Regions from separate parts of the Enterobacter sp. LM3 genome, predicted to be linked through region 2. Evidence: predicted binding sites of a transcription regulator. Region 2 holds the regulator's gene; each other region holds the start of a gene.
What was found. The regulator PurR, encoded in region 2, represses purine synthesis genes. The targets are predictions, from matches to a motif close to CANGCAAACGTTTGCNTG.

Region 1 (9,732 bases), on a different contig from region 2:
GCTTAGCCAGCGGTGCTGCCGGGTCGATGGTAAGTTGCTGGCGTGACCACGCCTGCCACTCAGCGGCATCACTTAGGCCTGGCGCTCTTGCCTGCCAGTCAATAATGTTCAGTGAAAATTTCATTTACGCGCGTCCGCGGAAAAACCGTAATCAAATAGCTAGCCTGTCCAGGCAGTTACGCTGATCTATTGTTCAATTTTTTGACAAACCAATAAGGTATGGCCAACCCCAAGGTTGTCCAGCCGCTTCTCTATGCGGAAACCGGCCATCTCCAGGTAGTGAGAAAACTTCTCTACGCTGTAAAATCGACTATTGCCGTTCGCCATACAGGTGAAATAAAGCGAGGTGGCATTCAGACTGAAAGATGCAGCCTCAAATTTCTGGGCGTCCCAGAACAACTCCATAATGCATAGCTGAGCACCTGGCTTCATTGCCTGTGCAACGCGAGTCAACATGGCGACAATCTGCTCCGGAGAGAAACAGTCCAGAAACTGGCTCATCCACCAGACGTCAGCATCACCCGGCAATGTCGAGTGACTAAGCATATCGACAGTGTGGAACCCAATGCGATGAGATAAACCTGCTTTTGCAATGTTATCTTGCGCCAGCGCTATCTGCTGCGGCAGGTCAAGGATCGTTACGGCAACTTTGTCGTCATAACGGCAGCAGCGTAACGCCCATTTACCCGTATTTCCGCCCACATCGTACAATTTTGTTGGCGAGCTTGCGAATATATATGGCAGAGCGGCGTCAAAAGCCGCGTCAGAATAGTAATGATCAAAGGCAAACCAGCTCTCTTTTGCCTGCTCTGGTAATTGCGATAATGCCGGATAGATTGTCGGCCAGTTACCAAACACGGATAACCCGGCTGGTTTTTCTTTTTGTAGAGCGTCAGCCAGGTAAAATAAGCCCTGGTAACAAACGTCCTGGGTGAAATCCATATTTATACGGGTCATTGGATCGTGCAGTAAAAAATGTCCCACTTTTGCCAGATAATAACGCCCTTCTTTGCAGGTAACGATCCGTCCACTTAACCCCATATCCAACAGTACGCTGACTCCATAGGCATTCAGGGGGCAGTTTTCGGTAATTTCCTCAAGGCTGGCACCTTGTGTGCTTTGTTTATCGAGCCAGGCCAGTACACCCAGGTTACGCAGACAAAGCGCGGTTTGAAACAGCATCGGAGCAAAAGCGATACGTTGTGCTTCGGTAATGGCATCCAGCGCGCCGAGAGTGTCCTTTTCGTACATTATTCCGTAACCTTTCTGGGGCGAGAAAAACAGGTTATCGGGCCATTTACGGCCCGACTTGAGAAAAATATTACAGTGCTGCGCCTGCTGCGAGATTCAGCTGAATATCATGGTCGAGGTTATGAACCCAGCGGTTGTAGTTCTTGTGGATTTTACCGCCGGATGCTTTCAGGTTCAGGCTGCTTTCGTAGTTAATTGAATAACTTGTTGCAGAGTAAGGAATGCGCACTTCGGCAGAGTGGTCACGTGCCTGCAGACGACCCTTAATAACGCCCGGGCCTGCTTCAGTCATGATCCATTCGCGTTTTTGACCTGCTTTCAGAATCGCGGTTTTCACCTGCTCAGCAGTATGGCCTGCACTTACAATAGAGTGAACCTGATCGACTGGAGCGGTACGGGCACAGCCTGCCAGTGCACCGGCAATTGCAAAAGCAGCAAACCATTTAACGATCTTTTTCATCAACAACTCCGTATCAATAATAACAATTAAAGACAGTGTTTTTTACAAATTATATTTCCACTCAGCCTGTTATCGGCACTGAATATATTTTTTTTAGATATTAATGTTGGTATTTATTTAACGTGGAGGGGTATATATACCATGTGGGTCAGGGGTAATAATGGCGTGGCGAAAATTTGCGTTAAATAAGCGTTAACGTTTTTGTTATCTCTTGCGGAAAATATAATCTATGGGAAATATACATTAACGCAAATGAAAAAATGCACGTATTTACGGTGGCGGTAAGATGTCGCATATTATACAGGGATTAAACCTACATATATTAGTAGGTCAGTTATCCCGGTAAATGTGCTCTGCCACGGCTAAAAAAATGGCCCCCGGTTGCAAGCACCGGAGGCCACGTCATCATCGTGAGGATTACTGGATCACGATGGTGTTAATGATGTTTTCAGCGGCAGCCTGCGCTTTCTGCTGGTCTTCAGCTGGCAGGGTGATCTGCAGGGTCAGCAGTTTGTTATCAACCTTACCAAGCACCACAGAAGAGTAAGCGGTCTGGCCTTTTGCTGAGATGATGCTGTCGAGCTGTTGCAGCGTGTGGCCTTTCAGGTCGATGCTCTTATTGGTTACCACCTGCAGCTGCGGGTCGCGGCTACGCTGCTGATCTTCCAGACGTTTGGACAGTACGCTCAAATCTTCGCTGGTAGCGTCGCCCACAATCACAATGACCGCTTTCTGCCCGGTTGCGTCGGAATAGACGTGCATATTGTTCGCCTGAGTCCCCAGCTTACCGCTCTGGTCAGTCATATCGGCTGGCAGAGAGAAACTGAGTTTACCATCCAGCAGGTTTACCGGTTGCCCGGCCGCGTTGCTCTCTGCGGACGCGCCCTGAGCAGGCGTTTTCGTGTCGCTGTTATCACAGGCTGCAAGGCCTACAACCAGCAGGCCAATCCCGACATATTTAACCAGATTGCGCATTGACTTCTTCCTTTCGATAAACGGCCATAACGGCTCATTCGCCCATCTTATCACAACTGATAAAGCGAACCCTTAACCAGCCTGCAATGCCGTGATTTCAGATTTATCTGCCAGCCTTTTCAGCAGCATATTCAACAGTACGCCGTACATTGGCAGGAAGAACACGATACTGATTAACACCTTGAAGCAGTAGTCCACCAGCGCGATTTCCATCCAGTGTTCGGCCATAAACGCGTCCGGGCTGCGCCAGAAGGCGATGAAGAAGAACGCCAGCGTGTCGCTCACGTTGCCGAACAGCGTGGAGGCAGTCGGTGCCATCCACCAGCGATGATTCTGACGCAGGCGGTTAAACACATGAACATCAAGGATCTGCCCCAGCGCGTAGGCCATAAAGCTGGCGGTAGCGATACGGGCGACAAACAGGTTGAAGTGCGTGAGCGCCTCAAAGCCCTGCCAGCTTCCCATATAGAACAGGGAAGAGATCACGTACGAAATGAACAGTGCCGGGAGCATCACGGCAAAAATAATGCGACGAGCCAGCGGTGCACCAAAGATACGCACGGTCAAATCGGTGGCGAGGAAAATAAATGGAAAACTGAACGCGCCCCAGGTGGTGTGAAAACCAAAAATGGCGATCGGGAGCTGCACCAGATAGTTACTGGAAGTGATCACCAGCAGGTGGAAAAGCGAAAGCCAGAACAACGCTTTTACGCGCTGGGTTTGTGTAAAGGAGTTCATATTGTACCTTTTTGATGAACATTTGGGGTGAGGGAACCCAATAAAACCGCCGCATCATACTGCTTTGACTGGACTTTGCAATGGTTAATTTTCACGCAATCGTTAACTTGGTTTGCATTGATGACAGTGCGGCGTAAACTACTGCCGTTTTTACCTGAATGAGAAGAACATGACCGACCTGTTTTCCAACCCAGACCACACTCTTGATGCCCAGGGCCTCCGCTGCCCGGAGCCGGTAATGATGGTGCGCAAAACCGTGCGCAATATGCAGGCGGGTGAAACGCTGCTGATTATCGCCGACGACCCGGCCACCACCCGCGATATCCCCGGTTTTTGTACCTTTATGGAACATGAGCTGGTGGCGCAGCAGACTGAGGCGCTGCCGTACCGGTATTTGATCCGAAAAGGTTCATAGCAGCCTGATGCCCTCACTCCGGCCCTCTCCCACGGGGAGAGGGAGCAAACACTAAAAAAGCAACTTGCGTTACCTTTTTGCTTTTACCTCCGGCGCAACAGCCTCAGCGCATTCGCCGTCACCAGTACCGTCGCCCCGGTATCCGCCAGCACCGCCAGCCACAGTCCGGTCATGCCGAGCAGTGTAGTCACCAGGAATATCCCCTTCAGGCCCAGTGCAATGGTGATGTTCTGGCGAATATTGGCACGTGTGGCACGTGCCAGACCGATCATTTGCGCCAGCCCGGTCAGGCGGTTATGCGTTAGCGCGGCGTCCGCAGTTTCCAGCGCCACGTCGGTGCCGCTTCCCATTGCAATGCCAATGGTTGAGGCTTTCATTGCCGGAGCATCGTTGATGCCGTCCCCCACCATCGCCAGCGGAGCATGACCGTTCAGTTCTGTTACGGCACTGACCTTATCCGCAGGCAATAATCCGGCTTTAAACTCCAGCCCCAGTTCACCGGCAATCGCTGCCGCCGCGCGTGGGTTGTCACCGGTCAGGATCACACCCTGAACACCCAGCTGATGCAGCGCCGCTACGGCCTCTTTGGCATCGTCGCGCAAGGTATCACGCAGGGTCAGTATACCTTTCGTGATGCCGTCCTGCACAACGACCACGACCGTTTGCCCGGCCTGCTCCAGCATCTGGATCTGCTGGCTCAACTCTGCGGCAGGGGATTTATCCGCTGCGACGATCAGCACTTTTTTGCCTTCGACGTCGGCCTCAATGCCGGACCCGACCAGCGCACGCTGGGCGGTTGCCTCAGGGATGACCAGCTCGCGCGCCTGCGCTTCACGAACAATGGCTATCGCCAGCGGGTGGGTTGAACCCTGCTCTACAGCGGCGGCCAGCATAAGAAGCGCGTTTTCACTCATCTCCTGCGGATAAATACCGGTAACCTGCGGTTTACCTACGGTCAGCGTACCGGTTTTATCGAAGGCAATATGCTGAACCTGGCTCAGCTGTTCCAGCGCCGCACCGCCTTTAATCAATGCCCCGCGTCGTGCCGCAGCCGCCAGGCCAGACGTAATGGCCGCAGGAGTAGAGATCACCAGCGCACACGGACAGCCAATCAGCAGCAGCGTCAGACCTTTATAAATCCAGCCCTCCCACGGCGCAGCAAAGAACAACGGCGGGACGATAGTCACCAGCAGGGCGACCAGCATGATGGCGGGGGTGTAAATCCGGCTAAAGCGATCGATAAAACGTTCAACCGGTGCCCGGCGCTCTTCGGCTTCTTCAATCAGCTTCAGGATACGGTCAATAGCGCTGTCACCCGGTTCGGAAAGCACCGTCAGTTGTACCAGACGATCGACGCTGGTGGCTCCGGCAGGCACTTTTTCGCCTGCTGCCCGCTCAACAGGAATGGATTCCCCGGTCAGGGCGCTTTCGTCAAAACTTGCCGTGGCGGCGAGCAATGCGCCATCGGCTGGCAGACGTCCGCCCGCCGCGACTTCAATTACGTCGCCGGGGCGTAGCGTGTTGATCGCCACGGTCTCGCGGTTACCGTTCACTACCCGTGTGGCGGTTTCCGGTTTCAGCGCCATCAGCGCGCTGACCCCTTTACGTGCCCGGCTTGCCGCCCAGCCCTCAAGACGTTCGCCGATTAAGAACAGCAACAGCACCATTGCGGCTTCCGCTGTGGCACCAATGAACAACGCACCAATGGCCGCTACGCTCATCAGGGTTTCGATGGCAAACCAGCTACCTGTTTTCATCAGGCGCAACGCCTGACGGGCAATCGGGAAAAGACCAACCAGCGTGGTGGCGATAAACGCCAGATTGCCGAACGGATGGTTAATCTGTTCCAGGCTCCAGCTGAGGGCCATCATGATGATGAGTGTGATAAGTGGCAGATTTTCCCGCAATGGGGAGGTCTTCTCAACAGGAGCGCTTTCGCTACGCAGGGAGTAACCGGCCTTGCTGACGGCGGCTTCAACCTGTTTGCTCACATCATTATCCGCGCTGATCAGCAGCTTTTCGGTAGCAAATAGCACCTGAACATGGCTGACCCCAGGCACCTGTTTGACTGCATTTTCAACTTTACGGGCGCAGGCTGCGCAGTCCATGCCGTTGATTATCCAACTGTAGCGGCTCCCGCTTTCAGGCAGTGGCTGCACGTTTTGCGTTTCGCATGCGCCATCGCAGCAGCAGTCGTCTTTCGGCGGAGCCGGGCTCAGCTTAAGTGCCGAGAACTGGGGAACTTTTTTTGGTGTTTCTGGAGTCGACATGGCAGTCTCCGGTAATGATAATTTTCTCATTAACCGCAGCATACACTCTGGAGTCGACTCCAGAGTCAAGCGTTATTTAAATATACAGCGAACGGACAATCAGGAAATGCCCGGCAAAATAGCAAGCGGCGGCAATGGCGTTATCCGCACGGAAACGGCAGCGATAATGGCTGACCAGCCAGACGACATTACCGGCTAACAGCAGTGCTGCGCCGAAGAACGCGGACATCGCCGGAGATGTGGGACGGAAGAACCACAGCTCACCCGCCAGCCATACCATCACCAGCGTCATGGCGATGAACGTACAGACCGGCCAGCGCATCTCTTCCAGACGAGACCAAATCACCGCAACCAGCAGCGCGCCAATCACCAGCAGCACCAGCGGGAGCGGCCAGAAGAATGACAGCGTCATCTGGCTGGCAAAGTAGATGGTATAAAGCAGATGCGACAGGAAGAACGCGCCTACGGCATACAGCAGACGCTGGCGCGGCAGCAGGGTTAAGGCATCGCCAATGAGAGAGGCGCACAATCCGGCGAGCACCAGATAACTGACGGCGTTAAACACCGGCGCTTGCCAGGCCAGTAGCAGAAGCAGCAACAGCGTGACGGGTTTAAATAACCAGCGCTGCCAGGCCGGGCCGCGATACGACGCATCGACGTAAAGCCATGCGGAAAAACAGACAGCGATAAATGACCAAAGCATATTAACTCCCTGTATCTGTTGAGGCTGAATAATCAGTTTCTGATCCAGTGTAGTGACGCGGACAGGCGTTTGGCAATGGTGGGGCAGGCAAGGTATCCTGAATTCCGCATAATCTGATGGGATTTTTGAATGAGCAAGATGCCGCTGTTTTTCATTATCGTGCTGGCGATTATCGTCATTGCCGCTTCGTTTCGTTTCGTGCAGCAGCGCCGTGAGAAAGCAGATAACGATGCCGCGCCGCTGATGCAAAAACGCGTGGTGGTGAGCAACAAACGCGAGAAAGCCCTTAACGACCGACGCTCGCGTCAGCAGCAGGTGACACCTGCGGGCGCGACCATGCGCTATGAAGCGAGTTTTAAGCCGGAAACCGGTGGGCTGGAGATGACCTTTCGCCTGGAGGCGCGGCAGTACCATCAGCTGACGGTGGGTGAGAAAGGGACACTAAGTTATAAAGGGTCGCGGTTTGAAGGGTTTACGCCGGAGCCGTGATGTATTCCCTCTCCCCAATGGGGAGAGGGTGAGGGGCATCAGGGATCTTACTTCTTCACCTGCGCCTTAAATTTCTTCATCCACACCAGCAATTCAAACACGCCAAAAATAAACACGCGCAGTTGCTGCCAGCCGGTCATCTGTGGGCCATCCTTCGGCAGACCGTTTTTCAGCATTACCATCTGCAGGGCGTGCATAAAGGTGGTAAAGACAAACGCCACGTTCACGAAGATATTCATCGGGCGCGGGAACGGGTGCACCAGATTGAGGATCAAAAACGCCCAGACGCACAGCATCAGCAAACGTCCCATATTAATCAGTACTGGCATCGGATTCTCCTTGAGCCTGACGGTGATACAGACGATAAGCCACCTGACCTGCCACTTTTTCGCGGTGCAGATCCCAGTGAACGGGCACCGGCGGTAAACCGTTTTCCACTTCACTTTCTACATAAATCAGCGCGTCATCCGCCAGCCAGCCGTTGTTCTCCAGCAGGGATAACGTCTCTTCCAGCAACCCCTTACGGAACGGCGGGTCAACAAACACCACATTGTGCGGCGTGCCCTGTTGCGCGAGGAAACTCAGGGTGTTGGTGTTGACCACTTTGGCGTTGGTCGCTTTCAGCGTTGCCAGATTTTGCTGTAGCGTCTGCGCGACACCGCGCTCCATCTCCAGCAGCGTGGCGCTGGCAGCATAGCGCGACAACGCTTCCAGCCCTAATGCGCCGCTACCGGCGAAGCAGTCGAGGCAATGGGCATCCACCATAGAGGGGGCCAGCCAGTTGAACAGCGTCTCGCGAACGCGGTCGGTGGTGGGGCGTAAACCGGGGCTATCCGGCACCGGTAATTTCCGGCCTCGCCACTGGCCGCCGATAATACGAATTTGACCGGCTGGGGCGCGGTTGGGTTTCTTCATCTCAGGAAAGCTCTGTTAACAATTGGCCTGCGATTGCGGGCGGTGATGTCAATTAAGTAAAGTGTTAGACTATTTCATCATTTTTTTAGCTTCCATGTATATAGCGCCGCGAGGAGTGTAGTCGCAGATGGCAAAACAAAAAAAACGTGGCTTCTTTTCCTGGCTGGGCTTCGGTGAAAAAGAGCAAGAAACAGAACAGAAAACCGAAGAGCAACAAGCTGTTGAAGAGCAGTCGCAGCCTGAAACACCGGTAGAAACCGCTGCGGTTGTCGAAGCGGAAGAGCATGCGCACAGCAAAGAAGAGACTGAAGCCTTTGCTGAAGAAGTGGTTGACGTCACCGAACAGGTTCAGGAGAGTGAAAAACCAGAACCTGTTGTGGTTGAAGACGTTGCAGAGGTTATTGCAACGCCTCAGGCGGTCATTGAGCACGAAGAGTTGCCGCTGCCGGAAGAGGTGAAAGCCGAAGACGTTTCTGCCGAAGAGTGGCAGGCTGAAGCGGAAACCGTTGAAATTGTTGAGGCGGTGGAAGAGGAAGCGCAAAACGAACCAGAGCTGACTGACGAAGAGCTGGAAGCCCAGGCGCTGGCGGCACAAGCGACTGAAGACGACGTTACTGAACAGGCCGAAGAGAACGTCGTTCAGGAGCAGGAAAAACCGACCAAAGAAGGTTTCTTCGCCCGCCTGAAACGTAGCCTGCTTAAAACCAAAGAAAACTTAGGTTCCGGATTTATCAGTCTGTTCCGCGGCAAAAAGATCGACGACGATCTGTTTGAAGAGCTGGAAGAGCAACTGCTGATCGCCGATGTCGGCGTGGAAACCACCCGTAAGATCATCGCGAACCTGACGGAAGGGGCGAGTCGCAAACAGCTGCGCGACGCCGAAGCGCTGTACGGTCTGCTGAAAGACGAGATGGGTGAAATTCTCGCAAAAGTTGACGAACCGCTTAATATTGAAGGCAAAACACCATTTGTTATTCTGATGGTTGGCGTGAACGGTGTGGGTAAAACCACCACTATCGGCAAGCTGGCACGTCAGTTCGAGCAGCAGGGTAAATCGGTGATGCTGGCGGCGGGCGATACCTTCCGTGCAGCGGCGGTTGAGCAGCTGCAGGTCTGGGGCCAGCGCAACAACATTCCGGTGATTGCCCAGCATACAGGCGCAGATTCCGCGTCCGTTATTTTCGATGCTATCCAGGCGGCGAAGGCGCGTAATGTCGATGTGCTGATTGCCGATACCGCAGGGCGTTTGCAGAACAAATCGCACCTGATGGAAGAGTTGAAGAAAATCGTTCGCGTCATGAAGAAGCTGGACGAAGAAGCACCGCATGAAATTATGCTGACCATCGATGCCAGCACCGGGCAGAACGCCATTAGTCAGGCGAAACTGTTCCATGAAGCGGTAGGACTGACGGGGATCACGCTGACCAAGCTTGACGGTACCGCCAAAGGCGGGGTGATCTTCTCCGTGGCCGATCAGTTCGGCATTCCTATCCGTTACATCGGTGTGGGCGAGCGT
Region 2 (9,732 bases):
TATCGCCATTTCTCGGATGTCGAGCTGCGCGTGTCGCAGGAGGTGTTCAACGGTGTCTGGGATGCGCTGGCGGACGGCAGGGTAGAGATGGCGATTGGCGCGACCCAGGCAATCCCCGTTGGGGGGCGCTATGCGTTTCGCGATATGGGGATGCTGAGCTGGAAATGTGTGGTGGCCAGCGATCACCCGCTGGCAGCAATGGAGGGGCCGCTGAGTGACGATACACTACGCAACTGGCCGTCGCTGGTGCTGGAAGATACCTCGCGTTCGCTACCCAAGCGTATTACCTGGCTGCTGGATAACCAGCGACGGGTGGTTGCGCCGGACTGGGCATCTTCTGCGACCTGTCTCAGCGCCGGGCTGTGCGTGGGGATGGTGCCTGTCCATTTTGCCCGTCCGAGGATCGACACCGGCGAATGGGTTGCGCTGACGCTGGAGAATCCGTTCCCGGATGCGGCCTGCTGTCTGACCTGGCAACAAAACGATGTATCGCCCGCGATGGCCTGGCTACTGGATTATCTGGGAGACAGTGAAACGCTGAACCGGGAGTGGCTACGGGAGCCAGCTTAGCTGGCTCCGTATGGCGATTAACGACGGTAGTCGCGGAATGGACCATCCGCAACGGAACGACGTTCGATGAGACGCGGGTGAACTTCAATGGACTGTGACTCTTCGCGCTTGCTGACGATCCTGTCCATCAGCATATTGAAGGCCGTTTCACCCAGTGAGTCTTTCGGCTGGTGAATGGTGGTCAGCGCCGGGGTGAAGAAGCGCGAGTTACGCACGTTGTCATACCCGATCACAGAAATATCCTGCGGCACGCGCAGACCCAGCTCATCCGCCGCACAGAGTGCGCCCATCGCCATGATGTCCCCGCCACAGAAGACGGCGGTGGGGCGGTGCTGTTGGGAGACAATCTGCTGCATGGCGCGATAACCGGATTCCGGCTCAAAGTCGCCCTGCACAATCCAGTTTTCCGGTACGGTGATCAGCGCTTCTTCCATCGCTTTCATAAAGCCCGCCAGACGACCGGCACCGGTATTGCGCTCAAGCGGACCCGGGATCACGCCAATCTCGCGGTGGCCGCGCTCGACCAGATAACGACCTGCCATATAACCACCTTCAAAGGCGTTATCGATGACGGAATCGGTGAAATCGGCGCGCGCTTCACCCCAGTCCATGACCACCATCGGAATATGGCGGTACTCTTCCAGCATGGAAAGAACAGACTCCGGGTATTCGGAACACATCACCAGAAGGCCATCCACGCGCTTTTGTGCCATCATCGACAGGTAGGCACGCTGTTTTTCAATGCTGTTCCATGCGTTGCCCAGAATCAGGGTGTAGCCTTTCTGGAAACAGTTTTTCTCTACCGCTTCAATGATCTCGGCAAAATAGGCCGCTTCACTGCTGGTGGCCAGCAAACCAATGGATTTGGTGTGATTAACCTTGAGGCTGCGAGCCACCGCACTTGGTGAGTAGTGCAGTTCTTTGATGGCTGCCCAAACGGCATTACGCGTCTCTTCCGCAACAAAGCGGGTTTTGTTAATTACATGTGATACGGTTGTAGTGGAAACGTTTGCGCGTTTTGCTACGTCTTTAATTGTTGCCATTAAATGTCACTCCAGACCATATCCTAAGCTCCTGAAAAACTGGAAGGTAAACGTTTGCCTTCTCTCACCCTTATCTCGCAACTTTTGAATTGCGGCACGCCAGGAAAACGACACGGGACGTCAGGAGGGGGTCAATGGCCGGTACGCTAATAAATTTAGCGTGGAATTTTGTCCTATCTTGATGAAAAGGGGAAGAGCAAAAGTGGTTATCAGTTTAAATCCAGGAAGATTTTTGATGTAAACTGTGTAAAAATGAGCAAGCTCACTTTCCGTGTGGGGATTAAAAGGAGAAAAATTGATGAGTTCCGATCTGAAGTTTTCACTGGTGACCACCGTTATTGTGCTGGCTTTGATTGTGGCTGGCGGTCTGACTGCTGCATTGCACTGATTTACGCGGAGGGAGAGTGTACTCGCCCTCCGGATCTCCCGATTGTTACTCCTCTGGCAAAAATCTTTTGCCAATTTGTTAACTTCTCATTTTTTGTGATTGATGTCATGCTTTTGACTTCTTTGTTCTGTGTCGCGTGATGACACGGCATCCGGAGTTGACTCATGAAAATCAATTTTCCTCTGCTGGCCCTGGCGATTGGCGCTTTCGGGATTGGCACCACTGAATTCTCCCCAATGGGGTTACTGCCTGTTATCGCCCGGGGCGTGGACGTCTCTATCCCTGCGGCCGGTATGTTAATCAGTGCTTATGCCATTGGTGTGATGGTGGGGGCTCCGCTGATGACGCTGCTGCTTTCGCATCGCGCCCGGCGCAATGCGCTGATTTTCCTGATGGCTATCTTTACGCTGGGCAATGTGCTCTCCGCCATTTCACCGGATTACACCACGCTGATGCTGTCACGGATCCTGACCAGTCTTAACCACGGCGCATTCTTTGGGCTGGGGTCTGTTGTGGCGGCAAGTGTGGTACCAAAACACAAGCAAGCCAGCGCGGTGGCAACCATGTTTATGGGGCTGACGATCGCCAATATTGGTGGCGTGCCTGCTGCCACCTGGCTGGGAGAAGTGATTGGCTGGCGTATGTCTTTCCTCGCCACCGCTGCGTTGGGGGTGGTCGCGATGGTGGCGCTGTTCTTCTCCCTGCCAAAAGGCAGTGTCGGTGAACGCCCTGAAGTACGCAAAGAGCTGGCGGTGCTGATGCGCCCTCAGGTACTTTCCGCGCTGCTGACCACTGTGCTGGGGGCCGGGGCGATGTTCACCCTCTACACCTATATTTCCCCGGTGCTACATGATATCACCCACGCAGCGCCGGTCTTTATTACCGCGATGCTGGTGTTGATCGGCGTGGGCTTTTCCATCGGCAACTATCTCGGCGGGAAACTGGCCGATCGTTCGGTGAATGGAACGCTGAAAGGCTTTTTAACTCTGCTGATAGTCATCATGGTGGCGATCCCGTGGTTGGCGCGTAACGAGCTGGGGGCAGCTATTGCGATGGTGGTATGGGGTGCGGCAACGTTTGCCGTGGTTCCTCCGCTGCAGATGCGCGTGATGCGTGTCGCCCATGAAGCACCGGGTCTTTCGTCTTCCGTCAATATCGGGGCATTCAACCTGGGTAATGCGCTGGGAGCGGCGGCCGGTGGGGCCGTGATTTCAGGTGGGCTGGGTTACAGCTTTGTGCCGGTGATGGGGGCAATCATTGCCGCACTGGGCCTGCTGTTAGTGATGATGTCAGGTCGTAAACAACCTGAAACGGCCTGCGTCGCAGAATAAACAAAAACGCAGAAGGGCGAACCCTTCTGCGTATCTCTTATGCAGCGAAGTTCTTCGCCACAAAGTCCCAGTTAGCCAGTGCCCAGAAGTGCTCCAGATAGTTAGGACGCGCGTTGCGGTAGTCGATGTAGTAAGCGTGTTCCCACACATCCACGGTCATCAGCGGCGTTGCGCTGGTGGTCAGTGGCGTGCCTGCGTTAGAGGTAGAAACGATAGCCAGTTTGCCATCAGCTTCTTTTACCAGCCAGGTCCAGCCAGAACCGAAGTTTTTGATTGCTGCATCAGTAAACTTCGCTTTGAAATCCGCGAAGCTGCCGAATGCGGCGTTAATGGCGGCAGCCAGTTCACCAACAGGTTCTCCACCGGCGTTCGGAGCCAGGCAGTGCCAGTAGAAGGTGTGGTTCCACACCTGAGCCGCGTTGTTGAATACGCCACCTTCTGAACTGCGTACGATCTCTTCCAGCGTTTTGCCTTCGAAATCGGTGCCTTTGATCAGATTGTTCAGATTGGTGACATACGTCTGATGATGTTTGCCGTAATGGTATTCCAGGGTCTCCACAGAAATGTGTGGGGCCAGGGCGTCTTTTGCATACGGTAGTGCAGGTAATTCGAACGACATTGCTTCTCTCCTTATTGTTTTTTATGTTGCGTATAGCCATACGCACAACGAGGATAGAGTAGCAAATTGAAAGGGCATTCAAAAGAGGAACTTACCCTGCCACGGTAGCGGCAGGGCAGGGATCAGCGGATAGTATTCGGTGTCATGACGCGGCGCGCACCCACATAGTGGCGCACCCAGTAGTCTTCGCTCAGAGAGGTGATTTGAATATCCTGGCCGCTGCGCGGTGACTGGATGAATTTCCCGTTGCCAACGTAGACGCCGACGTGATCGGCCATTCCGCGACCCTGGGTGCGGAAGAAGACCAGATCGCCGCTTTCCAGTTCACCACGGTCAACCGGAGAGGCATCGCGCAGGTGGTACATTTCATTGGCGGTACGTGGAATGCGGAACTTCACCAGATCTTTATAGGCGTAATAGACCAGGCCGCTACAGTCAAAACCGGTACGTGGTGAGGTTCCCCCCCAGCGGTACGGTTTGCCGATTTGCCCCATCAGTTTATTCATCGCCGTTTTTTGTGCTTTCTGCACGCGAACCTTATGCACTTCCGCTAATTTTTTAGGGACTTTCGTGCATTTCGTTTTATGACCTTTACGCACGGTACACTTTTCAGTCATGAGGTTAGCGGCAGTTTGCGAGGCTTTACTCTTTGTGGTGTGGGCGGTGCGGGAAGGTTTTGTTTTTGTCTTGCTGGAGGCGGTTTGTTTGGTCTGAGTGGTGGTTTTCTTCTTTTCGTTCTTACTGGTGGTTTTTTTATTACGTTCTGTGCTCTTCGCCAGATGCGTTTTTTGCACAGCAGAATGCCGCGCCTGCTGAGAGGCGTTCGCCACTGGCGTGAAAGTGAGTGTTGTAAACAGTAAAGCACAGAGCGTGATCGAGATTTTATTTATCCGCGCCACTGGGCAGTCCCCTGGTAAAGGCAGGCCATCTATAATACCTGCGTGTGATTTACAAAGCCCGACGATTCTAATCTATAAAAACCCGAGAAGTTAATAGCATTTTTCAATCTAAAATTATGTTTCGTTAGCAAGTGCAAAAAAATTCATCGATTTGCCGCACTATTGTTCACTCCCTAAGCAAAACCCTGCGGGGAACAGGGATAAGCACCATTTAGAATGCAACTTTTAGCGACAATCGTTAAAATAATAAGACGTGACAAAAATGTTATTTTCCGATGTCTGTCTGAACCGCTACAATGTCAGACGAATGCCGTAACAGAAGTTAAAGGAAGCAAGACATGAGCACCACTATTGAAAAAATCCAGCGCCAGATCGCTGAAAACCCGATTCTCCTGTACATGAAAGGTTCTCCGAAGCTGCCAAGCTGCGGTTTCTCCGCGCAAGCGGTTCAGGCGCTGTCTGCCTGTGGTGAACGTTTTGCTTACGTTGATATCCTGCAGAACCCGGATATTCGCGCCGAGCTGCCTAAATACGCAAACTGGCCGACCTTCCCACAGTTGTGGGTAGACGGTGAGCTGGTGGGCGGTTGCGACATCCTGATTGAAATGTATCAGCGTGGCGAACTGCAGCAGCTGATCAAAGAGACGGCGGCGAAGTACAAAACGGAAGAGCCGGACGCAGAATAAGTTTTCTGTGCAGACAAAAAAGCGACCTTTTAAGGTCGCTTTTTTTACGCTGGGCCCGTTATTCCTGGCCTGCGTCTTCACCCATCGGCAGCGGCCAGCCGCCCAGACGTTTCCAGCGGTTCACAATTTCGCAGAACAGTTCAGCCGTACGTTCCGTGTCATATAGCGCGGAATGCGCCTGCGTACCGTCAAAATCAATACCCGCCGTGATGCAGGCTTTGGATAAAACCGTTTGCCCCAGCGCCAGACCACTCAGTGCCGCAGTATCAAACGTCACAAACGGGTGGAAGGGGTTGCGCTTAAGTGACGCGCGTTCGGCAGCGGCCATCGTAAAGCTGTGATCGAACGTGGCGTTATGGGCCACCATAATGGCACGGCTACAGTCATTATCTTTCATGCCTTTACGCACCATTTTAAAAATGGCGTGAAGGGCTTCGTATTCACTCACCGCGCCGCGCAGTGGGTTTTTCGGGTCGATACCGTTAAAGGCCAGCGCTTCTGGCTGGAGGTTTGCCCCCTCAAACGGTTCAACGTGGAAATGCAGCGTGGTGTCCGGAGTAAGCCAGCCCTGTTCATCCATCTTCAGCGTGATGGCGGCAATTTCAAGCAGCGCATCGGTTTTAGCGTTAAATCCGGCTGTTTCTACATCAATGACAACGGGATAAAAACCACGAAAACGGTCGCACAGACCGGTAAATTGAGCGTTATCGGACATCAGGGTCTCTTACAAGGGGAAAAAAGCAGAGCGCATTATGGCAAATTTTGGGCGGGGATGCAGTAAAACTACGGGCGCATATTGCGCCCTGCGGGATCAGTTGCCCAGACCGCGACCAGCGTCTTTGGCTTCAATCAGTTCGATTTTGTAACCGTCTGGATCTTCAACAAATGCAATCACGGTCGTTCCACCTTTTACCGGGCCGGCTTCCCGCGTGACGTTGCCGCCGTTGCTGCGGATGCGTTCGCAGGCTTCAGCCGCGTTATCCACTTCCAGCGCGATATGACCGTATGCCGTGCCCAGCTCGTATGCATCTACGCCCCAGTTGTAGGTCAGCTCAATAACCGCTTCATCCGTTTCCAGGCCGTAACCCACAAACGCCAGTGAGTATTTGTATTCCGGGTTTTCACTGGTACGCAGCAGTTTCATACCCAGTACGTTAGTGTAGAAATTGATAGAACGTTGCAGGTCGCCAACGCGCAGCATGGTGTGAAGTAGGCGCATAATTTCCTCATTAACCAATGGAATGGATGATCTTTTTGAACAGAAACGATGTTTTAGTATAGCGGCGAAGTATCGCCGCTATCAATGCACAAGGGAGGGATTACAGAGAAGGGTAGTCGGTGTAGCCTTCCGCGCCGCCACCGTAGTAGCTTTCCGGGCGCTGTGGATTCAGTTCTGCTTTATGTTGCAGACGTGCAACCAGATCCGGATTGGCAATATAGTCACGACCAAACGCCACCGCATCGATCAGACCTTTGTTGATCAGATCTTCTGCTTTCTCAGGCGTGTATGCACCTGCACCGATGATCACACCGTTAAAACGCTCGCGGACTTTCTGACGGAAGGCTTCGGTGTAAGGCTGGCCGCCAGCCCAGTCAGGCTCAGACATGTGCAGATAAGCAATACCACGTTTAGCCAGCTCCTCAATCAGGTACAGAGCATCCGCTTCTTCGTTTGCACCGTTATCAACGTTCTGGAAAGAACCAATTGGGGAGACGCGGATGCCGATACGGTCTGCGCTCCACTCTTTACATACCGCATCAACCACTTCCAGCACCAGACGGGCGCGGTTTTCGACGCTGCCGCCATACTGGTCGGTACGATGGTTAGAAGACGGTGACAGGAACTGGTGCAGCAGATAGCCGTGGGCAGAGTGCAGTTCAACCAGGTCGAAACCGGCTTCACGTGCATTCGCAACGGCCTGGCGGAAATCATTCACGATACCCGGGATCTCTTCCAGCTCAAGCGCACGCGGCATGGAAGTGTCGACGCGGATCGCATGACCGTTTTCATCACGCAGGGAAGTACGGGTGTTTGCGCTCAGGGCAGAGGCGGAAACCGGTGCCTGGCCGCCAGGCTGGATGCTGTTGTGAGAGATACGACCGGTGTGCCACAGTTGAACCGCAATGCGACCTTCGTCAGCGTGAACACCGGCCGTGATTTTCTTCCAGGCGGCGATCTGTTCAGGGCTGTGCAGACCCGGTGCGCCCGCGTAGCCTTTTGCCTGGGCAGAAATCTGCGTGGCTTCGGAGATGATCAGACCAGAGCTGGCACGTTGACGGTAATACTCACCCATCAGAGGCGTTGGGATGTCACCCGGCTCAATGCTGCGCAGGCGGGTAAGTGGAGCCATGAACACACGGTTTGGCGCGGTAACAGCACCCACTTTCAGTGGGGTAAATAATTTTTCAGCGGACATAAAGACTCCTGAGTAGACCAGTCGACTAGTAATTAGGTAAATAAAAACACCTGCTATACCCGTCATACTTCAAGTTGCATGTGCGTTGGCTGCACTCGCTCACCCCAGTCACTTACTGGTGTAAGCTCCCGGGGATTCACTCCCTTGCCGCCTTCCTGCAACTCGAATTATTTAGGGTATTTACGCCAGGCGTTGTAATACTGCTTTTCACATGTGCCAGTGCGCTTTCGAGCGGCACCGCACTGCGAGAAATCTTGGCCTGCAGGTTAGCGCCTAACCAGAGAGCGTATAACACCTGTGCCTGAGTTAAAGGTTCACCAGGGAAGGACAACGTCTTTTCGTTGCGACCTTTCTCCAGCGCCTGCGCAAGCAGGGCGATCACCCCACTGGCACCTTTATCCATCGCCGTGCGCATATCTTCAGAAAGATCGCACACTTCAGCAGAGAGTTTTACCGTCAGGCAACCGCTGATGATGCCCTGCTGACAGAACTGCGTCAGCGTTTCCTGATAGTAATTCAGAACACGATCCCGATAGTTACCTTCGCCGCTGGCGAAGTGGGCGGCAAGGCGCTGATGGTAGCAGGCATAGTGCCGCTCCAGCATCGCCACACCGAAGGCTTCTTTGGATCGGAAGTAGTGATAAAACGATCCCTTCGGTACCTCAGCGGTTTTTAATAACTCGCTCAGCCCCATACCGGTGAACCCGCGATGCATACAAAGACGCTCGCCGGTCGCCAGTAGGTGTTCTCGTGTATCGTGCTCAGTATTTCTGCTCATGGCCGCACTGTAATAGACCGTTCGGTCTATTACAAGTGATTTTACTGACGACACGCGTTCAGAATATCCAGGTTTTGTTGATAAACCTTTGATTTCACATCCATCATACCCAGAACAGTGGAGAACAAATTGTCCTGTGAAACCGCATCTTTTGCTGCACGGTCACGTAAACATTGCTCGTTAATGCCAAAGTTCTTCGTATAGTCCGGGGACAGCCAGAACATAAATGGAATGTGCGTTTGCTGCTCAGGAGCCAGCATGTACGGTGTTCCGTGCAGATAAATACCGCTTTCACCCAGCGACTCACCGTGATCGGAGAGATAAATCAGCGCGGTATTCATGCTGTCCTGACGTGCCTTCAGCATATCGATTGTTTTGCTTACCATGCTGTCGGTATACAGGATGGTGTTGTCGTAGGTGTTGATCAGCGCCTGGTGATCGCAATCCTGAATCTCGTTGGTGTCACAGGTTGGCGTGAACTGGCGGAAGTTATCCGGGTAACGGCGGTAGTATGCCGGGCCGTGGCTGCCCATCAGGTGAATAACCAGCACGGTATCCTGCTTCAGTCCGTCCAGCACGTTGTCCAGACGATAGAAGTTCACATCGTCAATACAGGATTTGTCTTTGCAGAACTGATCCAGTTTCCACTGGGTCATGTCCGTATGGGGTATGCGGTCGCAGGCACCTTTACAGCCGCCGTCATTATCACGCCAGAGCAGGTTGATACCCGCGTGACCGAGCACGTCGAGCAGACCTTCCTGGTGGCGGGCCAGGTCTGCATCGTATTTCTGGCGCGTCATGCCGGAGAACATGCAGGGGACAGAGACCGCCGTTTCCGTCCCGCATGAGGAAGCCTGCGGGAAGTTAATGATATTTTGTTTTTTCAACTGCGGGTTGGTTTCACGCGTATAACCATTCAGCGAGTAGTTTGCTGCACGTGAAGCTTCACCGACCAGCAGAACCAGGACGGTTTTCTTTTGTTGACCAGAAATCAGCGGGCC
Region 3 (9,732 bases), on a different contig from region 2:
GCTCCATTATCGCTGAACCCGCCCGTGAAACGCTGAGCGCCTCGCTGGCAGATGCCCGCGCCCGTGGCAGCTATATGGGGTTCAGTCGGCTGGGTCTGGCCTTTGGCGGTGCATTAGGCTATGCCGGAGGCGGCTGGCTGTTCGACGCCGGCAAAGCGCTGAATCAGCCGGAGCTCCCGTGGATGATGCTTGGCGCGGTAGGCATTATGACGCTGCTGGCCCTGTGGTGGCAGTTCAGCCAGAAACGCAGCACCAGCGGAATGTTCGAACCTGGCGCGTAGCCCTTCTCTCTGGCGGGATCCCTGTTCCGCCTTTATTCTCAGTTTTTTCTGCTAGTTTCTGCTATTTCACACTGACATACTGACGCTTCAGGACAGAAGCGCCGATTTTTCGTTGAGGAACACCATGAAGAAGATTGTCATTGCTGCTGCATTAGTCATCAGTGGTCTGCTGGTAGGCTGTAACCAGCTTACGCAATACACTGTCAGTGAACAGGAAATTAATCAGGCGCTGGAAAAACACAACAACTTTTCCAAAGACATTGGCGTGCCGGGGCTTGCCGATGCGCATATCGTCCTCAGCAATCTCACCAGTCAGATTGGGCGTGAAGAGCCCAATAAAGTCACCCTTTCCGGGGATGCGAACCTGGATATGACATCGTTATTCGGCAACCAGAAAGCAAACATTAAGCTGAAGCTCAAGGCACTGCCGGTCTTCAATAAAGAAAAAGGGGCCATTTACCTGCAGGAGATGGAAGTGGTCGACGCCGTGGTTACTCCAGACAAGATGAAACCGGTCCTGCAAACCCTGATGCCCTATCTGAACCAGTCGCTGAGCAGCTATTTTAACCAGCAACCGGCGTATGTCTTAAGTGAAGACAAGAGCAAGGGCGAAGCGCTCGCGAAGAAATATGCAAAAGGGATCGAGGTGAAACCGGGCGAAATTATCATTCCTTTCACCGATTAACCTGAAGGGCGCAGAAGCGCCCTTTTTTTTACGGAAAAGTGTGCAAAGGAAAACGTTTCCGCTTATGATTTGTGTCCGGCAAAAACAGCCATCCTAATGACTGATCCCTGACAAGCCGGAGCTTCCATGACTGCACAATCCCAGGTTCTTAAAATCCGCCGCCCTGACGACTGGCATATCCATCTGCGCGATGGCGATATGCTGAAAACCGTTGTGCCGTATACCAGCGAAATTTATGGCCGTGCGATTGTCATGCCTAACCTGGCTCCACCCGTCACCACCGTTGATGCCGCTATCGCTTATCGCCAGCGTATTCTTGATGCGGTTCCGGCGGGACATGATTTCACCCCGCTGATGACCTGCTACCTGACCGATTCACTCGACCCGAATGAAGTGGAGCGTGGGTTTAACGAAGGCGTGTTCACCGCCGCCAAACTTTACCCGGCCAATGCCACCACCAACTCCAGCCACGGCGTCACCAGCATTGATGCCATCATGCCGGTTCTGGAACGCATGCAAAAACTGGGCATGCCGCTGCTGGTACACGGTGAAGTGACGCACGCTGAGATTGATATCTTCGATCGTGAAGCCCGGTTTATCGATACCGTGATGGAGCCGCTGCGTCAGCGTCTTCCTGCGCTGAAAGTGGTATTTGAACATATCACCACCAAAGATGCGGCGGAATATGTCCGCGAGGGTAACGAACTTATTGCGGCCACCATCACCCCTCAGCATCTGATGTTTAACCGCAACCACATGCTGGTGGGCGGCGTGCGCCCTCACCTGTATTGCCTGCCAATCCTCAAACGCAACGTCCACCAGCAGGCCCTGCGCGAGCTGGTTGCCAGCGGCTTCTCCCGTGCATTCCTGGGTACAGACTCCGCGCCTCACGCGCGCCATCGCAAAGAAGCAAGCTGTGGTTGTGCAGGGTGTTTCAACGCGCCGACCGCTCTTGCAAGCTACGCAACCGTGTTTGAAGAGATGAATGCGCTGCAGCATTTCGAGGCGTTCTGCTCCCTTAATGGCCCGCGTTTCTACGGGCTGCCCGTCAATGACACCTTTATTGAGCTGGAGCGCAAAGCGCATCAGGTGGATGGATCTATTCCGCTGACGGATGACACGCTGATCCCATTCCTGGCGGGTGAAACCGTAAACTGGACGGTAAAACGCTAAAAAATCAACGCCCCTTGTTGTCAAATCAGCAATATACCTGTATAAATACACAGTATATTACACAGGGGGCATTTATGCGTATTGAAGTCACCATAGCCAAAACAACCGTCCTGCCTGCCGGCGCACTTGATGCGCTGGCGGGCGAACTTTCTCGCCGCATTAACAATACTTTCCCGGAAAACGAAGGTGCCGTAACGGTGCGTTATGCGACGGCGAACAACCTCTCCGTCATCGGCGGTGCAAAAGAAGATAAAGATCGTATCAGCGAAATCCTGCAAGAAACGTGGGAAAGCGCCGAAGACTGGTTCATTACCGATTAAATTTTGCTCCCTCATTGTGTTTTTTGCCGGGTCGCCCCGGCTTTTTTTTGCTCTGTTCCCAGAAAGTTCAATTTAATTCAGCATCTTCTTAAAAATCGTGAGCAAGATGGTGTTTTATTGTTCGAACAATCCTAAAGCGCAGAAAAATGTGTTGCCAGCTATTTATTTTTCCCTTCAGAACCCTTATTTATTGATATACTGAAAAAGCTTTCAGAAAAACATGCATTGAACCTCAAAGTCGTTGTCTTCTAACACGTATTAAGGGGGTTATAATGGAAAAGAATAGTGAAGTCATCCAGACCCACCCACTTGTTGGCTGGGATATCAGTACCGTAGACAGCTACGATGCACTGATGCTGCGTTTGCACTACCAGACCCCGAATCAACTAAACCGTGAAGAAGCGGAAGTTGGACAGACGCTGTGGCTTACAACAGACGTCGCACGTCAGTTTATTTCTATTTTAGAAGCAGGCATCGCAAAAATAGAATCTGGCGACTACCAGGAAAATGAGTATAAACGGCATTAATCTTATGCCAACTGTCACTCAACAGGCACCCTCGGGGTGCCTTATTTATTTCTCCCTTGTATAACCCCCCGATGTTAATTACTCTGCTAACAAAGCGTTAGTTAAGAGATCCCCATGAAATACGATTTAATCATTATTGGTAGCGGCTCCGTTGGCTCTGCTGCAGGCTATTACGCGACACAGGCAGGGCTGAACGTCCTGATGATTGATGCCCACCTTCCCCCGCATTCGGAAGGCAGCCATCATGGTGATACCCGGCTCATTCGTCATGCTTATGGCGAAGGTGAACGCTATGTCCCGCTGGTGCTCCGCGCTCAGACGCTGTGGGATGAGCTGGCAAAACTGACCGAAGAACGTATTTTCGATCGCACAGGGGTTATCAACCTCGGCCCGGCCAGTTCGGCGTTTCTCGCGACGGTCGAACACAGTGCAAACGCATTTCACCTCGATGTGGAGCGGATGGACGCCCCGGCCATCATGAAACGCTGGCCAGAGATTTCCGTTCCGGACGATTATATCGGGCTGTTTGAAGCCAACTCTGGCGTCCTGCATTGCGAAACCGCCATTAAAACCTGGGTGGATCTTGCCGCGAAAGCAGGCTGCGCGCAGCTCTTCAACTGCCCGGTGGACGCCATCACGCATCATGCTGACGGTGTCACAGTGACCACCCAGGATGGGGAATATTCGGCCTCCCGTCTGTTGATTAGCGCGGGGACCTGGGTCACCAGACTGCTGCCAGACCTGCCCGTTCAACCGGTGCGCAAGGTCTTCTCCTGGTTCCAGTCGGATGGTCGTTACAGCAGCCAGAACAAATTCCCGGCGTTCACCGGCGAATTGCCCAATGGCGATCAGTTCTATGGTTTCCCGTCGGAAAAAGACGCGCTCAAAATCGGGAAACATAACGGCGGGCAGATCATCTCCTCGCCAGAAGAGCGTAAACCGTTTGGCGCATACCCTCAGGATGGTTCAGAAGCCTTTACTTTTCTGCGCAATATTCTGCCGGGCATTGGTGGCTTACTCTATGGTGCAGCATGCACCTACGACAACACGCCTGATGAAGACTTTATCATCGACACCCTGCCCGGGCATGACAATACGTTGCTGATTACCGGGCTAAGCGGCCACGGCTTTAAGTTTGCCTCCGTTCTGGGCGAAATCGCCGCGCAGTTTGCCCAGGGGATAACGCCACAGTTTGATCTGACGCCCTTCTCGCTGTCGCGTTTTAACGGATAATCCTCCACGGGCTCCGGGTGTCCGGGGTCCGTTTTCTTCACACATTTTCGCGGGGAATGATGCACAAGATCGTGAGCTTTCTTATCAACAATATTCGCGAGCATTTCATGCTCTATATTTTATTGTGGTCAGTACTGGCCATCATCGATTTTATTTACATTGTATTTTACTGAAAAGAATAACTTACAATTATTGACGTTACTTTATGTTTATTGAATAACATCACTTCATCATATAAGCCATTCACCCTGCCTCGCTCGAAGCCATTGAATTACATTTCCGGATCACTTTCAAAATAGCTGAAATAAGAAAAATAAAAATGATTATTCATTTATTTCAGTTGCAATATTTCCTCTTCCCGTTCATTTTTATTATTCTGTTTTTTTGAATGGTACTCCTTATGCAATTGCGTAACTCCCCCCAGCGCTACGGGATAATATCCATGTGCCTGCACTGGATATTTGCCCTCGCCGTTTATGCTATGTTCGGGCTTGGACTCTGGATGGTGACGCTCAGTTATTATGATGGCTGGTATCACCAGGCACCTGAATTACATAAGAGTATTGGGGTTCTGCTGATGATGGGGCTGGTCATTCGTGTGATCTGGCGACATCTGTCCCCACCGCCCGCCGCGCCGAAAACCCACAGTAAATTGACCCGCGTCAGCGCAACGGCAGCCCATATTGCACTCTACACTCTGCTCTTCGCTATTCTGATTAGCGGCTATCTTATTTCAACGGCAGACGGTAAACCCGTTAGCGTATTTGGCTTTTTTGACGTTCCGGCAACGTTTACCGATGCGGGTTCTCAGGCTGACACTGCGGGCGTTATTCATCTCTGGCTGGCGTGGAGCGTGGTGATCCTTTCCGTGCTGCACGGGCTTGCCGCCCTTAAACACCATTTTATCGATAAAGACAATACGCTCAGGCGCATGCTTGGCCGTTCGTCAGTTGACTCTGGAGCATAAAAATGAAAAAACACCTGTCAGGCATCGCATTAGGTTCTCTGTTATTTATCACCGGCTCAGCCGTCGCCGCTGATTATAAAATTGATAAAGAAGGTCAGCATGCTTTCGTTAATTTCCGTATTCAGCATCTTGGCTATAGCTGGCTGTATGGCACCTTTAAGGATTTCGACGGCACATTCAGCTTTGACGAGAAAAATCCTGCGTCTGATAAAGTCAATGTGACCATTAATACCAACAGCGTCGACACCAACCATGCTGAACGCGATAAACATTTGCGCAGTGCAGAATTCCTGAATGTGACAAAATTCCCGCAGGCCACTTTTGCCTCCACTGGGGTAAAAAGGGATGGCGATAAACTGGACATTACCGGAAATCTGACGCTTAACGGCGTAACAAAACCCGTCACACTTAGTGCTAAATTAATGGGCCAGGGTGATGATCCGTGGGGAGGCAAGCGCGCAGGTTTCGAAGCCGCAGGTAAAATTCACCTGAAAGATTTTAATATCACAACAGATTTAGGTCCGGCATCGCAGGATGTGGAGCTGATTATTTCTGTGGAAGGGGTTCAGCAGAAGTCATAATCAATACGCCCGGCAGGCTTTCACTCCGCCGGGCGTTATCGTTATTCAGGATCGGGAATACCGAGTTTGGTATTCAGCCGGCCACGGGATTTATTAAAGATCTTATTCCCGTTTTCACGCCCTGCACGACGGCGACGCTGCTCTTCTTCCGGCAACACGCTCTCTTCACTGCACAGCTCGCTACAGCAGCCGTTAAACTTCACGGCACACGTCGGACACTGAATAAACAGCAGATGGCAACCATCATTTTTACAGTTCGTGTGCGTATCACACGGCGCACCGCACTGATGGCATTGTGCGATCACATCTTCAGAAATGCGCTCACCCATACGCTCGTCAAAGACAAAGTTTTTACCGATAAAACGTACCGGCAAACCCTGTTCGCGGGCACGGCGGGCGTACTCGATAATGCCGCCTTCGATATGCCAGACCTTATTAAAGCCATTGTGCTTCATCCACGCGCTGGCTTTCTCACAGCGGATACCCCCGGTGCAGTACATAACGATCTTTTTGTCTTTATGTTCCTGCATCATTTCAACGGCTTTTGGCAACTGCTCGCGGAAGGTGTCCGCCGGGATTTCCATCGCATTCTCGAAATGCCCCACCTCATACTCATAGTGGTTACGCATATCAATGAATACTGCATCAGGATCGTCGAGCATCGCATTCACTTCTGCGGCTTTGAGGTATTCACCCACATCGCCCGGGTTGAACGCCGGATCGTCAATACCATCCGCCACGATACGTTCACGCACCTTCATACGCAGAACCCAGAACGATTTCCCGTCATCATCCAGGGCAATGTTCAGGCGTAAACCGCTGAGTGCCGGATCGAACGCGTAAAGGAAATCGCGAAAAGCGCCCACTTTACTTTCCGGTACGCTAATTTGCGCATTGATACCCTCACGTGCCAGATAGACGCGTCCGAACACATTCAGCGTGGTGAAAGCCTGGTAGAGTACATCGCGGGTCGCTTGTGGATCGTTGATAGTGAAGTATTTGTAGAATGAGATTGTCGTGCGCGGTTCGGTTTCAGCCAACATGCGCGCCTTTAACATCTCATTCGAAACGCGGTTGTGTAACACTGGCATGGTGTACAAGTCCTGCAATCGTTATTGAGAAAGAAAAATCGGTCGGCATCATATAGCAAACAATGACAATTTACATCCATACAATTTACGTTACATTTCATTCGGCCTGGCCCATCTGTCTTAACATTTGCTGTAGTAGTGCGCGTTTCGGTGACAGATATTTTGGCTATGCCTTAAAAAATGAGAGAATAAGACCTTCAGGACGTTAGAAAACAGGACAGACATGACTCAGTTACCGAAATTTACTGTCGCCCTTTTGCATCCCCGCTATTGGTTGACCTGGCTTGGCATTGGCATTTTGTGGCTTCTTGTACAACTTCCCTACCCCGTGATTTTCCGTCTGGGCAACTGTCTGGGTCGTATTGCGCAAAAATTCATGAAACGTCGCGCCAGGATTGCGTACCGCAATCTTGAGCTGTGCTTCCCGCAAATGCGCGAATCGGAACGTCATGAAATGGTCACAAAGAATTTTGAATCCGTTGGCATGGGGCTGATGGAAACCGGGATGGCATGGTTCTGGCCGGACAAACGTATGGCACGCTGGAGCGAAGTCACCGGAACCGGGATGGAGCCTGTACATACGCTCCAGGCGAATCAAACCGGTGTTCTGCTGATTGGCGTGCACTTTTTGACGCTCGAAATCGGCGCACGCATGTTCGGCATTCAGGCTCCTGGCATTGGCGTTTATCGTCCGAATGACAACCCGGTGATCGATTTAATCCAGACCAATGGCCGCATGCGTTCCAACAAAAGCATGATCGACCGTAAAGATTTAAAGGGCATGATCCGCGCGCTAAAATCAGGCGAAGTTATCTGGTACGCTCCTGACCACGATTACGGCCCGCAATCCAGCGTGTTTGTGCCCTTCTTTGCCGTTGAAGAGGCGGCCACCACCACCGGTACCTGGATGCTGGCGCGGATGTCCAAGGCGGCCATTGTCCCCTTTGTACCTCGCCGCAAACCAGACGGCTCTGGCTACCAGTTAATTATGCTCGAACCAGAGCTTGCCCCACCGCTGGACGATGCGGAGACAACCGCTCGCTGGATGAACGGCATCGTCGAGAAGTGCATTATGCTCGCTCCCGAGCAGTATATGTGGCTGCACCGTCGCTTTAAAACCCGCCCTGAGGGCGTCCCTTCTCGCTACTGATCCTCATGCGGCCACGATGGCCGCATGCTGTTTTAGCTTTAAAAGCCCCTCCGCATTGCAGCAATCATAAACCCGGCGCATAATTAGCAGGCTTATTACCTCACGGTTCCCCGTGCCCTGCACCTCATTATGCGGATAGTTATGTCACCCTCAGATGCCCCCATAAGCTGGAAACGTAACCTCGCGGTTGCCTGGCTTGGCTGTTTTCTTACAGGCGCGGCATTTAGCCTGGTTATGCCCTTCCTGCCTCTCTACGTCGAACAGTTGGGCGTGACGGGTCACAGCTCACTCAATATGTGGTCTGGCCTGGTGTTTAGCATCACGTTTCTTTTTTCCGCTATTGCTTCGCCCTTCTGGGGAGGTCTTGCCGACCGCAAGGGGCGTAAAATTATGCTGCTGCGTTCAGCGCTGGGGATGGCCGTCATCATGGCGCTGATGGGGGTGGCACAAAACGTCTGGCAGTTCCTGATTTTACGAGCGTTACTTGGTCTGTTGGGGGGATTTATCCCGAATGCTAATGCCCTGATCGCCACGCAAATTCCGCGTCATAAAAGCGGCTGGGCGCTCGGGACGCTCTCAACCGGCGGTGTGAGCGGCGCGCTGCTGGGGCCACTGGCGGGTGGGTTACTGGCAGACAGCTACGGCCTGCGGCCCGTCTTTTTCATTACGGCCAGCGTATTGTTCCTCTGCTTTGTCGTCACCCTGCTTTGCATCCGTGAGAACTTCACCCCTGTGACCAAAAAAGAGATGCTTCACGCCCGGGATGTACTGACTTCGCTGAAAAACCCACGACTGGTACTGAGCCTGTTTGTCACCACCATGATAATCCAGGTGGCGACCGGGTCGATTGCCCCAATACTGACGCTTTACGTTCGCGATCTGGCTGGTAACGTCAGCAATATTGCGTTTATCAGCGGGCTGATTGCCTCGGTACCTGGCGTGGCAGCGCTGCTCAGCGCACCACGGCTGGGAAAACTGGGCGACCGTGTTGGCCCGGAAAAAATCCTGATTTGCGCACTGGTGGTTTCCGTCCTGCTGCTTATCCCGATGTCGATGGTGCAGTCCCCGTGGCAGTTGGGTCTGTTACGTTTCTTACTGGGCGCGGCGGATGGCGCGTTATTGCCTGCAGTCCAGACCTTGCTGGTCTACAACTCGACCAACCAGATTTCCGGCCGTATTTTTAGCTACAACCAGTCATTTCGCGATATCGGTAATGTTACCGGGCCGCTTGTCGGGGCGGGTATTTCGGCCAGCTTCGGTTTCCGTGCCGTTTTTATCGTCACGGCAGGTGTCGTGCTGTTCAATGCCATTTATTCGTGGCTCAGCTTATCCCGGACGTTACGCCCTTCCTCCTCTCAGCAGACGGAGCAAAACAGAACCGCGCCTGAATAAGACAAATGCGTGATAGCTTATTTGCGCATTCATACTTGCAGGATCAGATATTCAGCTATTCTTTCCCTGAATACCTTCTCGAAAACAGGGAGACACCAATGACTATGTACGCCACGCTGGAAGAAGCTATTGATGCCGCTCGCGAAGAATTCCTTGCCGATAATCCCGGCATTGAGGAAGAAGATGCTGACGTGCAACAACTCAATATCCAAAAATATATTCTGCAGGACGGGGATATTATGTGGCAGGCTGAATTCTTCGCAGAAGAAGGCGAAGATGGAGAATGCTTGCCGATCCTGAGCGGTGAAGGTGCACAGGCCATCTTCGATGGT

Region 1: tusA (sulfurtransferase TusA) is a predicted target of PurR. The motif match lies at 3,517-3,534, and genes of this name have one in related genera.
Region 3: pyrC (dihydroorotase) is a predicted target of PurR. The motif match lies at 1,012-1,029, and genes of this name have one in related genera.

The regions. Positions count from the first base shown of each region.
Region 1 covers NZ_JBJURN010000017.1:70,365-80,096, forward strand. Annotated here, with positions in the region: gene ACJ9N4_RS16845 (beta-ketoacyl synthase chain length factor) at 1-124, opposite strand, end outside; gene ACJ9N4_RS16850 (class I SAM-dependent methyltransferase) at 187-1,251, opposite strand; gene ACJ9N4_RS16855 (hypothetical protein) at 1,322-1,711, opposite strand; gene ACJ9N4_RS16860 (DcrB family lipoprotein) at 2,129-2,686, opposite strand; gene ACJ9N4_RS16865 (7-cyano-7-deazaguanine/7-aminomethyl-7-deazaguanine transporter) at 2,759-3,424, opposite strand; gene tusA (sulfurtransferase TusA) at 3,594-3,839, shown strand; gene zntA (Zn(II)/Cd(II)/Pb(II) translocating P-type ATPase ZntA) at 3,923-6,109, opposite strand; gene ACJ9N4_RS16880 (lysoplasmalogenase) at 6,186-6,812, opposite strand; gene ACJ9N4_RS16885 (DUF2500 domain-containing protein) at 6,942-7,301, shown strand; gene ACJ9N4_RS16890 (DUF1145 family protein) at 7,349-7,630, opposite strand; gene rsmD (16S rRNA (guanine(966)-N(2))-methyltransferase) at 7,614-8,216, opposite strand; gene ftsY (signal recognition particle-docking protein FtsY) at 8,344-9,732, shown strand, end outside.
Region 2 covers NZ_JBJURN010000006.1:100,813-110,544, forward strand. Annotated here, with positions in the region: gene punR (DNA-binding transcriptional activator PunR) at 1-570, shown strand, start outside; gene purR (HTH-type transcriptional repressor PurR) at 588-1,613, opposite strand; gene ACJ9N4_RS09380 (YnhF family membrane protein) at 1,912-2,001, shown strand; gene ACJ9N4_RS09385 (MFS transporter) at 2,166-3,332, shown strand; gene sodB (superoxide dismutase [Fe]) at 3,370-3,951, opposite strand; gene ACJ9N4_RS09395 (C40 family peptidase) at 4,074-4,850, opposite strand; gene grxD (monothiol glutaredoxin 4) at 5,189-5,536, shown strand; gene rnt (ribonuclease T) at 5,595-6,251, opposite strand; gene gloA (lactoylglutathione lyase) at 6,348-6,755, opposite strand; gene ACJ9N4_RS09415 (alkene reductase) at 6,856-7,953, opposite strand; gene ACJ9N4_RS09420 (TetR/AcrR family transcriptional regulator) at 8,090-8,731, opposite strand; gene eptA (phosphoethanolamine transferase EptA) at 8,773-9,732, opposite strand, start outside.
Region 3 covers NZ_JBJURN010000015.1:15,328-25,059, reverse strand. Annotated here, with positions in the region: gene mdtH (multidrug efflux MFS transporter MdtH) at 1-281, shown strand, start outside; gene ACJ9N4_RS15565 (lipoprotein) at 406-966, shown strand; gene pyrC (dihydroorotase) at 1,093-2,139, shown strand; gene dinI (DNA damage-inducible protein I) at 2,214-2,459, shown strand; gene bssS (biofilm formation regulator BssS) at 2,732-2,986, shown strand; gene solA (N-methyl-L-tryptophan oxidase) at 3,101-4,219, shown strand; gene ACJ9N4_RS15540 (DUF2770 family protein) at 4,279-4,392, shown strand; gene ACJ9N4_RS15535 (cytochrome b) at 4,620-5,186, shown strand; gene ACJ9N4_RS15530 (YceI family protein) at 5,189-5,767, shown strand; gene ACJ9N4_RS15525 (rhodanese-related sulfurtransferase) at 5,809-6,858, opposite strand; gene ACJ9N4_RS15520 (Kdo(2)-lipid IV(A) acyltransferase) at 7,082-8,008, shown strand; gene mdtG (multidrug efflux MFS transporter MdtG) at 8,150-9,400, shown strand; gene ACJ9N4_RS15510 (MysB family protein) at 9,499-9,732, shown strand, end outside.